3 regions of the Oceanisphaera sp. genome follow, and region 1 is predicted to be linked to each of the others. Evidence: riboswitches for the same ligand, from Rfam matches in the RefSeq annotation. Region 1 holds a riboswitch; each other region holds the start of a gene.

Region 1 (3,283 bases):
ATCGTGATGCTCGGGTGGTGGGCATGTCATTTGCTATTAAAGCTGGCGAGGCGGCGTATGTGCCTTTTGGTCATGATTATTTAGATGCCCCCGAGCAGTTGAGTGAAGCCGTAGTCTTGGCTGCCTTAAAGCCACTATTAGAGGCAGAAATGCCGGTAAAACTAGGGCAAAATCTTAAATATGATGCCAACGTGCTAAAAAATCACGGTATTCATATGCAAGGCATAGAGCTAGATACCATGTTGGAATCTTATGTACTGAACTCAGTGCAAACCCGTCACGACATGGATAGCATGGCTAATTTTTTCTTAAATCATGCCACCACGCCATTTGAGGCCATAGCCGGTAAGGGTGCGAAGCAGCTGACTTTTAACCAAATTCCGCTAGAAGAAGCCGCGTTTTATGCCGCGGAAGATGCGGATATTACGCTGCGTTTACATCATCATTTATCTGAACAGTTAGCGGCAGAACCTGCGTTACAGGCGGTATTTGACGAGATTGAAATGCCGCTGGTACACATTTTAGCCGATATGGAGTACACAGGTGTTAAGGTCGATAGTCAGCTGCTAGCTATTCAAAGTGATGAAATTGCCAAGCGCCTCAAAGAGTTAGAGCTTAAAGCCCATGAATTAGCTGGCGAACCTTTTAACCTCAGCTCGCCTAAGCAATTAGGGGAAGTGCTATTTACCAAGCTTGAACTGCCTATTATCAAGAAAACGCCCAAAGGCGCCCCCTCTACGGCAGAAGAAGTACTGCAAGAGCTGGCGCTCGATTATCCATTGCCTAAGTTATTGATGGAATATCGTGGTTTAAGCAAGCTAAAATCGACCTATACCGACAAATTACCGAAAATGGTTAATGATCATAGCGGTCGTATTCACACTTCGTATCATCAGGCCAATGCTGCCACTGGCCGCTTGTCGTCCTCAGATCCTAATCTGCAAAATATTCCAATCCGTACCCCAGAGGGACGCCGCATTCGCCAAGCCTTTATTGCCGAGCCGGGTTATAAAATTGTGGCGGCGGACTACTCGCAAATTGAACTGCGCATTATGGCGCATTTATCTCAAGACAAAGGTCTGCTCGATGCGTTTGCTAAGGGATTAGATGTGCATAAAGCCACGGCTGCCGAGGTGTTTGGCGTTGATCTTGATAGTGTCACTACCGAGCAGCGTCGTCGTGCCAAGGCGATTAACTTTGGGCTTATTTATGGCATGAGTGCTTTTGGTTTATCTCGTCAATTAGGGATACCGCGCCACGAGTCTCAGTCGTATATGGATATTTATTTTGAGCGCTACCCTGGCGTGTTAAAGTACATGGAAGAGACTCGCGCCCTAGCGGCAGAAAAAGGCTATGTAGAAACCCTGTTTGGCCGTCGCTTATACTTGCCAGAGATTAATGCTAAAAACGGTGCGCGGCGTAAAGGAGCCGAACGTGCCGCTATTAACGCACCTATGCAGGGAACCGCCGCAGATATTATTAAAAAGGCGATGATTAAGGTTGCCGCATGGCTGTCTGAACAAGCGGATAATGACGTGCGTATGATCATGCAGGTGCATGATGAACTGATATTTGAAATACGCGAAGATAAAGTGGCAGAATTTAAACAGCAAATATGCGAACTAATGGAGCAGGCCGCCAGCATAGACGTACCTTTGCTGGTTGAAGCCGGTGAAGGTGATAACTGGGATCAAGCGCATTAGACACAGCTTTAAGCCGTAAGCTGTCTGCGGAAGACATGGAGTCGTACTGCGTATGGCGTAAAGCGTGCTACGTTCTTTTTAGGGCGGCTTTCTTTTCCAGCTCTAGGTCGTTATTATCAACAGCATTGTTAGTCGGGGAGCCTTAAGCAGGCTGAGACGGTGAACTGCCGGACCCGCTGAACCTGATCCAGTTAATGCTGGCGGAGGAAACTAACGGGCAGCGTTTAGCTTGTCGGTGGTTGCTTCGCCCGAAGGAGCCAAGGAATGTCCATTAAGCAAAAACCCATTATTTTAACGATTGCCGGATCTGATAGTGGCGGCGGTGCTGGTATACAAGCCGATATTAAAGCCATTTCTGCCACCGGTGGTTATGCCTGTTCCGTGATCACCGCACTAACCGCACAAAACACCCAAGGCGTAACAGCCGTGCACCCCACACCACAAGCCATGATTGAGGCGCAACTTGATGCGATATTTAGCGACCTATCTGTAACGGCCGTTAAAGTGGGTATGTTGGGAGATGTTGCCACCATTCGTACCGTAGCAGCGGCTTTGCGTAAATATAAACCGACACACTTAGTAGTAGATCCTGTGATGGTCACCGCTAATGGTGATATGTTGTTAGCTGATGATGCAGTGCAGTGCCTCCGAGAAGAGTTATTGCCATTAGCGGATGTGATTACACCTAATTTGCCCGAAGCGGCGGCGTTGTTGGCCGCACCTTTGCCCAAGCAGATGGCTGAAGTTGAGTCTCTGTTTGCTGGTTTGGCACAGCTAGATTGTGGGGCGGTATTAATAAAAGGTGGCTTCTTGCAGCAAGAAGCGCGTAGCCCAGATTGGTTATTGAGTGGTGAGCAAGTACGCTGCTTTGATACTCCTAGAATTATGACACCCAATACCCACGGCACAGGTTGTACCTTGTCGGCTGCGTTGGCTTGTTATTTAGGGCAGGGCTTTACCATGGAGGCAGCAGTCGAGCAGGCTAAACATTATATTGATCAGGCTATTTTAGCCGGTAGCCGCATGCGTATTGGCCAAGGGCGCGGTCCTGTTGATCACTTTTTTGCACTATAAGTGGTATTACCGTTAAGTCAAAAAGATACTTAATAAGAAACTGCTTCGATCAAGCTCTCAATTAGCGCGATAAGTGGGACTAAACACTTAGCCCTGCTTGCGTTTTTTAAAAGCGACTTGTAGTATCATTAACTATAAAAATAATATAATAAAAATCGATTAACCGATTGAATAAAATCAAAATTATTCCTTACTATAGCCTCTGCACTGTGCCACCTCCCCCTTATTTTTAGCTTATTCTATTGCCTGAACAGGCAAGGAAAGGAGGCGTTTTTCCTATGCTTGTTGCCGTTTTAGCGGGTTTCATTTTAGCCTTGCTGGTGCCCCGATTAGCTCCCTTAATGGGGGATAAAATTGGTTGGTGCCTGTCTGTGCTGCCTGCATCCTTATTTGTGTATTTTTTGGGTTTTTGGCCAGCAGTCACTGCCGGTGAAACCTTACATTACAGCTACAGTTGGATACCCAGCCTAGATATCAATTTAAGTTTTATGGTTGATGGTCTTAGC
Region 2 (3,283 bases), on a different contig from region 1:
TAATATTTGTTGTTCTGTGGTGAGGCGCGATAGGCCTCTGATCATAATCTTCATGGTGTCTCCAAATGACGCCGTCGCGCCTTACCTTCAGTGATAAGTCGGTAATAAAAATAAGAAATGGGCTTAGAGTGAACTGTGTCATATCGCGCACTCAAGGGGTCGCGAGTGTAGCAGCTTGTGTGGCTAACGTCTGCCTGCTTATCTGCTGAAATGGCGGATTTTGGGATTAAAAAAAGCCGACTCACTGGTCGGCTTTATGTGTTATTCGTGAGCAATTAGCTTTCAAAACTACGAATACGTTGGCGTAATATTGAAAAATCAAAAGGCTGTTTAGTCGGTACTAGCAGTAACAAAATAGACACCAGTACTGGCACTAAGCTTGCTAATAAGAATGATTCAAGTAAATAGTTTATTTCTGCACCCGGTGCAGGGAACAACCATAGGCCAGCGACCAAACCCGCACCGGTACTTAACACAGCGTTATAGCTTTGATAGCGAGCACTATAAAAACCAAAGAACACTGGGAAAGCAGCGGCACAGCAGAGTAGGTCGGCAAGTAAGAATAGATACAGCACACTAAAGCCTTGAGAGGCCACAATGAGCACCGGAATAGACAGCAGTACGATTAACCAGCGTGATAAGCCCAGCAGTCGGTTAGCATTAAAGCTGGGGAGCATGCGGCGTAAATCCACCACCATCATGCTAGAAATACCGCTAATGGTTGAGTCGGCACTGCTCATGATCAGCGCTAGGCCAAAGGGTAATAACCCAATAGCAAACCACAACGGAATATTGGATAGCAAGACGTTAAATAAGGCGACGGAACCACTGCCGGGTAGGTCTAACCCCACAAAAGCCAAACCAAACAAGCCCATAATAAAGATAAATACAAAGCTGACTAAACCACTCACAATAAAACCATTACGAATGGCTTTATTGTCTTGGGCGGCAAAAATGCGTTGCCAAGTGCCCTGATAAAAGAGGCCTGTAAGCACCACGGCAATAAAGAAGGTAAGACCAGACTTAAAGCCAGACATATCAAACGGGTTAAGCAGCTCTGGTGCTGTTTCTTTTAATCCCACAATGGTAGGAGCTAATCCCCCCACGGCCTGCCAACCAAACATAATCAGTAACAGCAAGAAGGGTAAAATCACCAGCATTTGTACGCGGTCGGTAAAAATAGTGACTTTTAAACCACCGTATAAAGTGTAGAGCAAGGTGGCAACCATCACTATGCTGGCCGTTACCCACAAGGGGACGGGGGCTAATAGTTCCACCATTTTCGCAATGGCAGTTAACCCTGCGGTCAGTGAGATAAACATATAAAACATCATGATAACCATCACGAATAAATACATGGTTTTGCCGTAGCGGTGTAACACAAACTCGGTAAGGGTGTGTCCTTCGGGGATCAGCTCACGCAGGCGCTTACCCAAGGGGATCATCATAAAGCGAGGCGCTAAAGAGCCTAGGGCATAACCGGTGACGGCACCAATACCGCCCCAAGTTGCAGCTTCGGCTGGGCCAAATAAAATCCAAGTGCCCAGTGAAGTTGCGAGTAAGGTGAGCATGGTGGCTAATCCACCTTGGCTATTGCGCGCCACAATAAAGCTTTCAAGGTTATCTTGTTGACGGCGCGCATAATAGAGGCCTGGTATGGCAAAAAAAGCGGCAAAAAAACAGAGCCAGAGAATGGCTTCGGTTGTACTAAGCATGTGTTCTCCCTTTGCCTAAAGTAGGCAAGCATTACGATAATAGTCAGTCATTGACTATAAATGCCGAGTAACAATAAGCCGCGCAGGGGAGAGTGAGGATCAGTCATTTCCTTCCCTTCGCCGGCATTACCCGGATCAGGTTCGAAGGGTTACCGCAGCAAATTGCGGAATCTCAGCCAAATTTAGTGTTACTTACAACACCTTAGGCCCCCCTAGGAATGTTCCTGAGAGTAAGAATAAAAGTGATGCTTGTCAAACTTTGGACAAACAGCGCCTAGCGCCCGGCTCCAAGCACCAAGCTAAGAGACTAACCAACACCCACACCTATTTTGCAACGGAACCTGCGCCAATGCGGTGCTCCAGGGGAGAGCGCTTTTTGTAGGCGAACATTTATTCTCGCATTACGCTGTAAGCGTAAATTTTTTAAATATTTCCGGCTGCGCCGAAATGCGAGAGCAAGCGTTCGCCTATAAAGGTAATAAAAAAGCCCCAAACCATAGGCTTAGGGCTTATCATTTCTGGGCGCTGGGCGCTGGGCGCTTAGTGATTTTCTATCCGCTTCACTCCTCACCCCTCATAAGGTTTATTTAACCGTCCAGCTAATGCTTTCACCGGCGCGGATCGGAACCAGTTTATTGCCGCCTAAAGGCAAGGTCTCGGGAACAGTCCAAGACTCTTTCACCAAGGTAATGGTATCGGCATTGCGTGGCTGACCATAAAAGTCAGGGCCATTGTGGCTGGTAAAGGCTTCTAGCTTATCCAGCGCACCGGCTTCTTCAAACACTTCGGCATATAACTCCACAGCAGCGTGAGAGGTATAAGCGCCAGCACAACCACAAGCGGTTTCTTTATTCTGCTGAAAATGCGGTGCCGAGTCAGTACCCATAAAAAACTTCTTATTGCCGCTCGTCGCCGCTCGCACTAAGGCTTCTTGATGAGTATTACGCTTTAATATCGGTAAGCAGTAGTAATGCGGGCGAATGCCACCCACTAACATATGATTGCGGTTAAACATCAAGTGATGGGTCGTAATAGTGGCAGCTAGGTTATCGCCGGCCTGCTCAACAAAGTTGACCGCATGCTCGGTGGTAATGTGTTCAAGTACAATTTTTAAGTTTGGAAAGTCGCGCACCACATCAGGCAAGATAGTGTCTAGAAAGACCTTTTCGCGGTCAAAGATATCGATACTTGGGTCTGTCACTTCGCCATGTACTAGTAACAAAATCCCTGTTTCTTGCATGACTTCCAGTACCGAGTAAATGTTTTTTACATCTGTGACACCTGAGTCTGAGTTGGTGGTGGCACCCGCAGGGTACAGCTTGCAGGCAACAATTTTACCCGAAGCTTTAGCGCGACGAATTTCTTCTGGGTCTGTTTTGTCAGTGAGATATAAGCTCATCAAGGGTTCAAACTGACTGCCTTTGGGGCGAACTGCAGTTATTTTTTGGTAGTAATCTAGCGCCAGCTCTGTGGTGGTAGCCGGGGGGAGTAAGTTAGGCATAATGAGCGCGCGGCCCAAGTAGCGGCTGGCATCACTGACGGTGTCTTTTAGTTGCTCGCCATCGCGT
Region 3 (3,283 bases), on a different contig from region 1:
ATAAAAGTAACATCTTGAAAAGGTGCTGACTAGCGCCTTTATATTGATATTAGTTAAAGCATAACGAATCTGACTTAGTTACCATAACCCATTGCATTCACTCAGTTAAAAGATAGAAGCTCCATGTCGCTACACTCTTGGTTATTAGCTATTCGGCTTAAAACACTGCCGTTAACATTGGCCGCTATTTTATTAGGCGCCGGCAGTGCGGCTAAGGCGGGCAGTGTTAATGGCCTCGTATTACTACTGGCACTCACTACCGCTTTATTACTGCAAATATTATCAAACCTAGCCAATGACTATGGCGATGGGGTGCGTGGCACAGATTCCGGTGCCCGCACCGGTCCCACCCGGGTATTAGCATCAGGGCAAGTGAGTGCCGTGCAATTACAAGGCGCCATCAAGGGGGTGGGTCTGCTGGCGGTGGTGTCGGGGTTATTATTATTGTGGCAGGCGTTGGGCAGCAATATCAGTGCTTGGTTGGGCTTTATTACCTTAGGGGCCTTGGCGCTGCTGGCGGCCTTAGGTTATACCCTAGGCAGTCGTCCTTATGGTTATTTAGGCTTGGGTGATATTGCGGTGTTTATCTTTTTTGGCCCTGTGGCGGTATTGGGCACCCATTATTTAATGCAGCATCAACTGAGTACAACTGCCTATTGGGCGGCGCTAACTTCGGGCTTATTGTCGGTAACTGTGCTGAATATTAATAATATTCGCGATCTTGAGGCAGACGGGGTGGCAGGAAAACGCACCTTGGCCTTGCGGCTAGGGCTGGCCGGTGCACGACTTTATCAGCTGTTGCTATTGGCGGTGGCCGTGCTGGCGGGCAGTCAAATTATGCAAGGGGTTGGTTTTTTAAGTTTGCTGGCACTGTGGCCATTAAGTAAAGCTGTGCGGTTGGTGCTGACTCAACGAGGGCATGTTTTAAATCAGGCATTAGCACTCACTGCCCGAGGGGCATTACTGTTTTGTGGATTACTGGCGTTGGGGTTAGCTTGGTAATAGCGTTTTACGCCATACGCTAAAGATAAACAGAAAGTTTTGTAGTGCAACGCTTAAGCTATTGATCCTGCGCAGCAGGTAGGTTGAGTCGTTGCGTTTAACGTTCAGCGTATAACGTAAGACGTTTTCGCTTGTTCAGTTTTGCTTTTGTGATCTGGATCTGATTTACTAGAGGCTATCTTGTCGGAGTGCTCTATATGGGCTGAGACCACAAAGTTGTGGGATCCGTTGAACCTGATCAGGCTAATACCTGTGTAAGGGAAGCAAGTGAGAAGTTGGCGTCTTTCCTCCTCTGCCAATTTTTTCATCAACACTCCTGACAAGCTTTTTCACCAAAAATGGATTCAAGTGAGATAGCTATGTCAACAGCAAAACCAACAGAAGTAACGACTCAAAAACCGGCTAAAAAAATAAACCGCCGTGAAGTTCGCAGCCAAGCACAAGCCTTTATCGATAACCTTAAAGGTGAGCACTTTCCTAATTCTAAACGAATTTATCTGCAAGGCTCGCGCCCTGATTTAAAGGTGGCGATGCGTGAAATTCACCTTGCCGATAGTTTGAAAGGCGGTACTGAAGCCAACCCCATTCTTGAGCCTAATGCGCCAGTGCCTATTTATGACACCTCTGGCCCTTATGGTGATCCGCAGGCGAACATAGATGTACGCCAAGGGCTACCTCAGCTGCGTCGCCAGTGGATTATCGATAGAGATGATACCGTCGAGTTAGCTCAGGTGAGCTCCGATTTTACCCAAGAGCGTATGGCCGATGAGGGTTTCGATCACTTGCGCTTTGAGCATATGCCCAAGCCCCGTAAAGCAAAGCTGGGTCATTGCGTAACCCAAATGCACTATGCACGCAAAGGTATTATCACCCCAGAAATGGAATACATTGCCATTCGTGAAAATATGGGCCGCGAACGAGTGCGAGATGAAATGCTGTTACAACAGCATAAAGGTGAAAGCTTTGGTGCGCATTTACCCGAGAACATCACACCAGAGTTTGTGCGTAAAGAAGTGGCCGAAGGGCGCGCCATTATTCCCGCCAATATTAATCATACCGAATCTGAACCTATGATTATCGGCCGTAACTTTTTGGTGAAAATTAACGCTAACATAGGTAACTCGGCGGTAACGTCCTCGATTGAGGAAGAAGTCGAAAAGTTAGTATGGGCCACCCGCTGGGGGGCTGATAACGTAATGGACTTGTCGACCGGTCGTAATATTCACGAAACTCGCGAATGGATTTTGCGTAACAGCCCTGTACCCATTGGCACTGTGCCTATTTATCAGGCGCTAGAAAAAGTGAACGGCGTAGCGGAAGACTTAAACTGGGAAGTGTTTCGCGACACCTTAATTGAGCAGGCCGAGCAAGGCGTTGATTATTTCACTATTCACGCCGGTGTGTTGCTGCGTTATGTACCTATGACGGCTAAACGGGTGACGGGTATTGTATCGCGTGGTGGCTCTATTATGGCCAAGTGGTGCTTATCGCATCATAAAGAAAGCTTTTTATATGAGCGTTTTCGCGATATTTGTGAGATTTGTGCCGCTTACGATGTCTCTCTGTCACTTGGTGATGGTATGCGCCCAGGCTCAGTGGCCGATGCTAACGACGAGGCTCAGTTTGCCGAGTTGTATACCTTGGGTGAGCTGGCAAAAGTGGCCTGGGAATATGATGTTCAGGTGATGATTGAAGGCCCAGGCCATGTGCCCATGCACATGATTAAGCGCAATATGGAAGAGCAATTAGAGCATTGCCATGAAGCACCATTTTATACCTTAGGCCCACTTACCACAGATATTGCCCCGGGTTACGATCACTTTACCTCTGGTATTGGTGCCGCCCTTATTGGTTGGTACGGTTGTGCCATGTTGTGTTACGTCACGCCCAAAGAGCATTTGGGACTGCCAAATAAAGAAGATGTGAAGCAGGGCTTAATTACCTATAAGATAGCCGCCCATGCTGCTGACTTAGCCAAAGGGCACCCTGGCGCACAAATTCGTGATAATGCGTTGTCGTTAGCACGATTTGAATTTCGCTGGGAAGATCAGTTTAATTTGTCGCTAGACCCTCAAACAGCGCGTGATTATCATGATGAGTCATTACCGCAAGAATCAGGCAAAGTGGCTCACTTTTGCTCTATGTGTGGCCCCAAGTTCTGCTCAATGAAAATTACTCAAGAAGTGCGCGAGTATGCAGCAGAGCAAGAAGCCATTGCGATTCAGATGGTCGATATCAATGGTGAGCATGAAACAATAGTCGCGGGCATGGCACAGATGTC

Evidence for each region. A riboswitch is a leader RNA that binds a small molecule or an ion and turns the genes downstream of it on or off. The one in region 1 is predicted to bind thiamine pyrophosphate.
Region 2: it holds a riboswitch for thiamine pyrophosphate, as region 1 does, so the genes downstream of both, ACTHY5_RS02320 (sodium:solute symporter family transporter) here and thiD (bifunctional hydroxymethylpyrimidine kinase/phosphomethylpyrimidine kinase) in region 1, are expected to answer to the same signal.
Region 3: it holds a riboswitch for thiamine pyrophosphate, as region 1 does, so the genes downstream of both, thiC (phosphomethylpyrimidine synthase ThiC) here and thiD (bifunctional hydroxymethylpyrimidine kinase/phosphomethylpyrimidine kinase) in region 1, are expected to answer to the same signal.

Annotation. Positions count from the first base shown of each region.
Region 1 is NZ_JBQDEX010000007.1:2,219-5,501, forward strand. Features, by position in the region: gene polA (DNA polymerase I) at 1-1,703, shown strand, start outside; TPP riboswitch at 1,827-1,929, shown strand; gene thiD (bifunctional hydroxymethylpyrimidine kinase/phosphomethylpyrimidine kinase) at 1,968-2,777, shown strand; gene ACTHY5_RS01375 (putative monovalent cation/H+ antiporter subunit A) at 3,056-3,283, shown strand, end outside.
Region 2 is NZ_JBQDEX010000013.1:377-3,659, reverse strand. Features, by position in the region: gene ACTHY5_RS02325 (RNA recognition motif domain-containing protein) at 1-54, opposite strand, end outside; gene ACTHY5_RS02320 (sodium:solute symporter family transporter) at 276-1,715, opposite strand; TPP riboswitch at 1,811-1,939, opposite strand; gene pyrC (dihydroorotase) at 2,299-3,283, opposite strand, start outside.
Region 3 is NZ_JBQDEX010000012.1:7,572-10,854, forward strand. Features, by position in the region: gene menA (1,4-dihydroxy-2-naphthoate octaprenyltransferase) at 124-1,002, shown strand; TPP riboswitch at 1,177-1,282, shown strand; gene thiC (phosphomethylpyrimidine synthase ThiC) at 1,362-3,283, shown strand, end outside.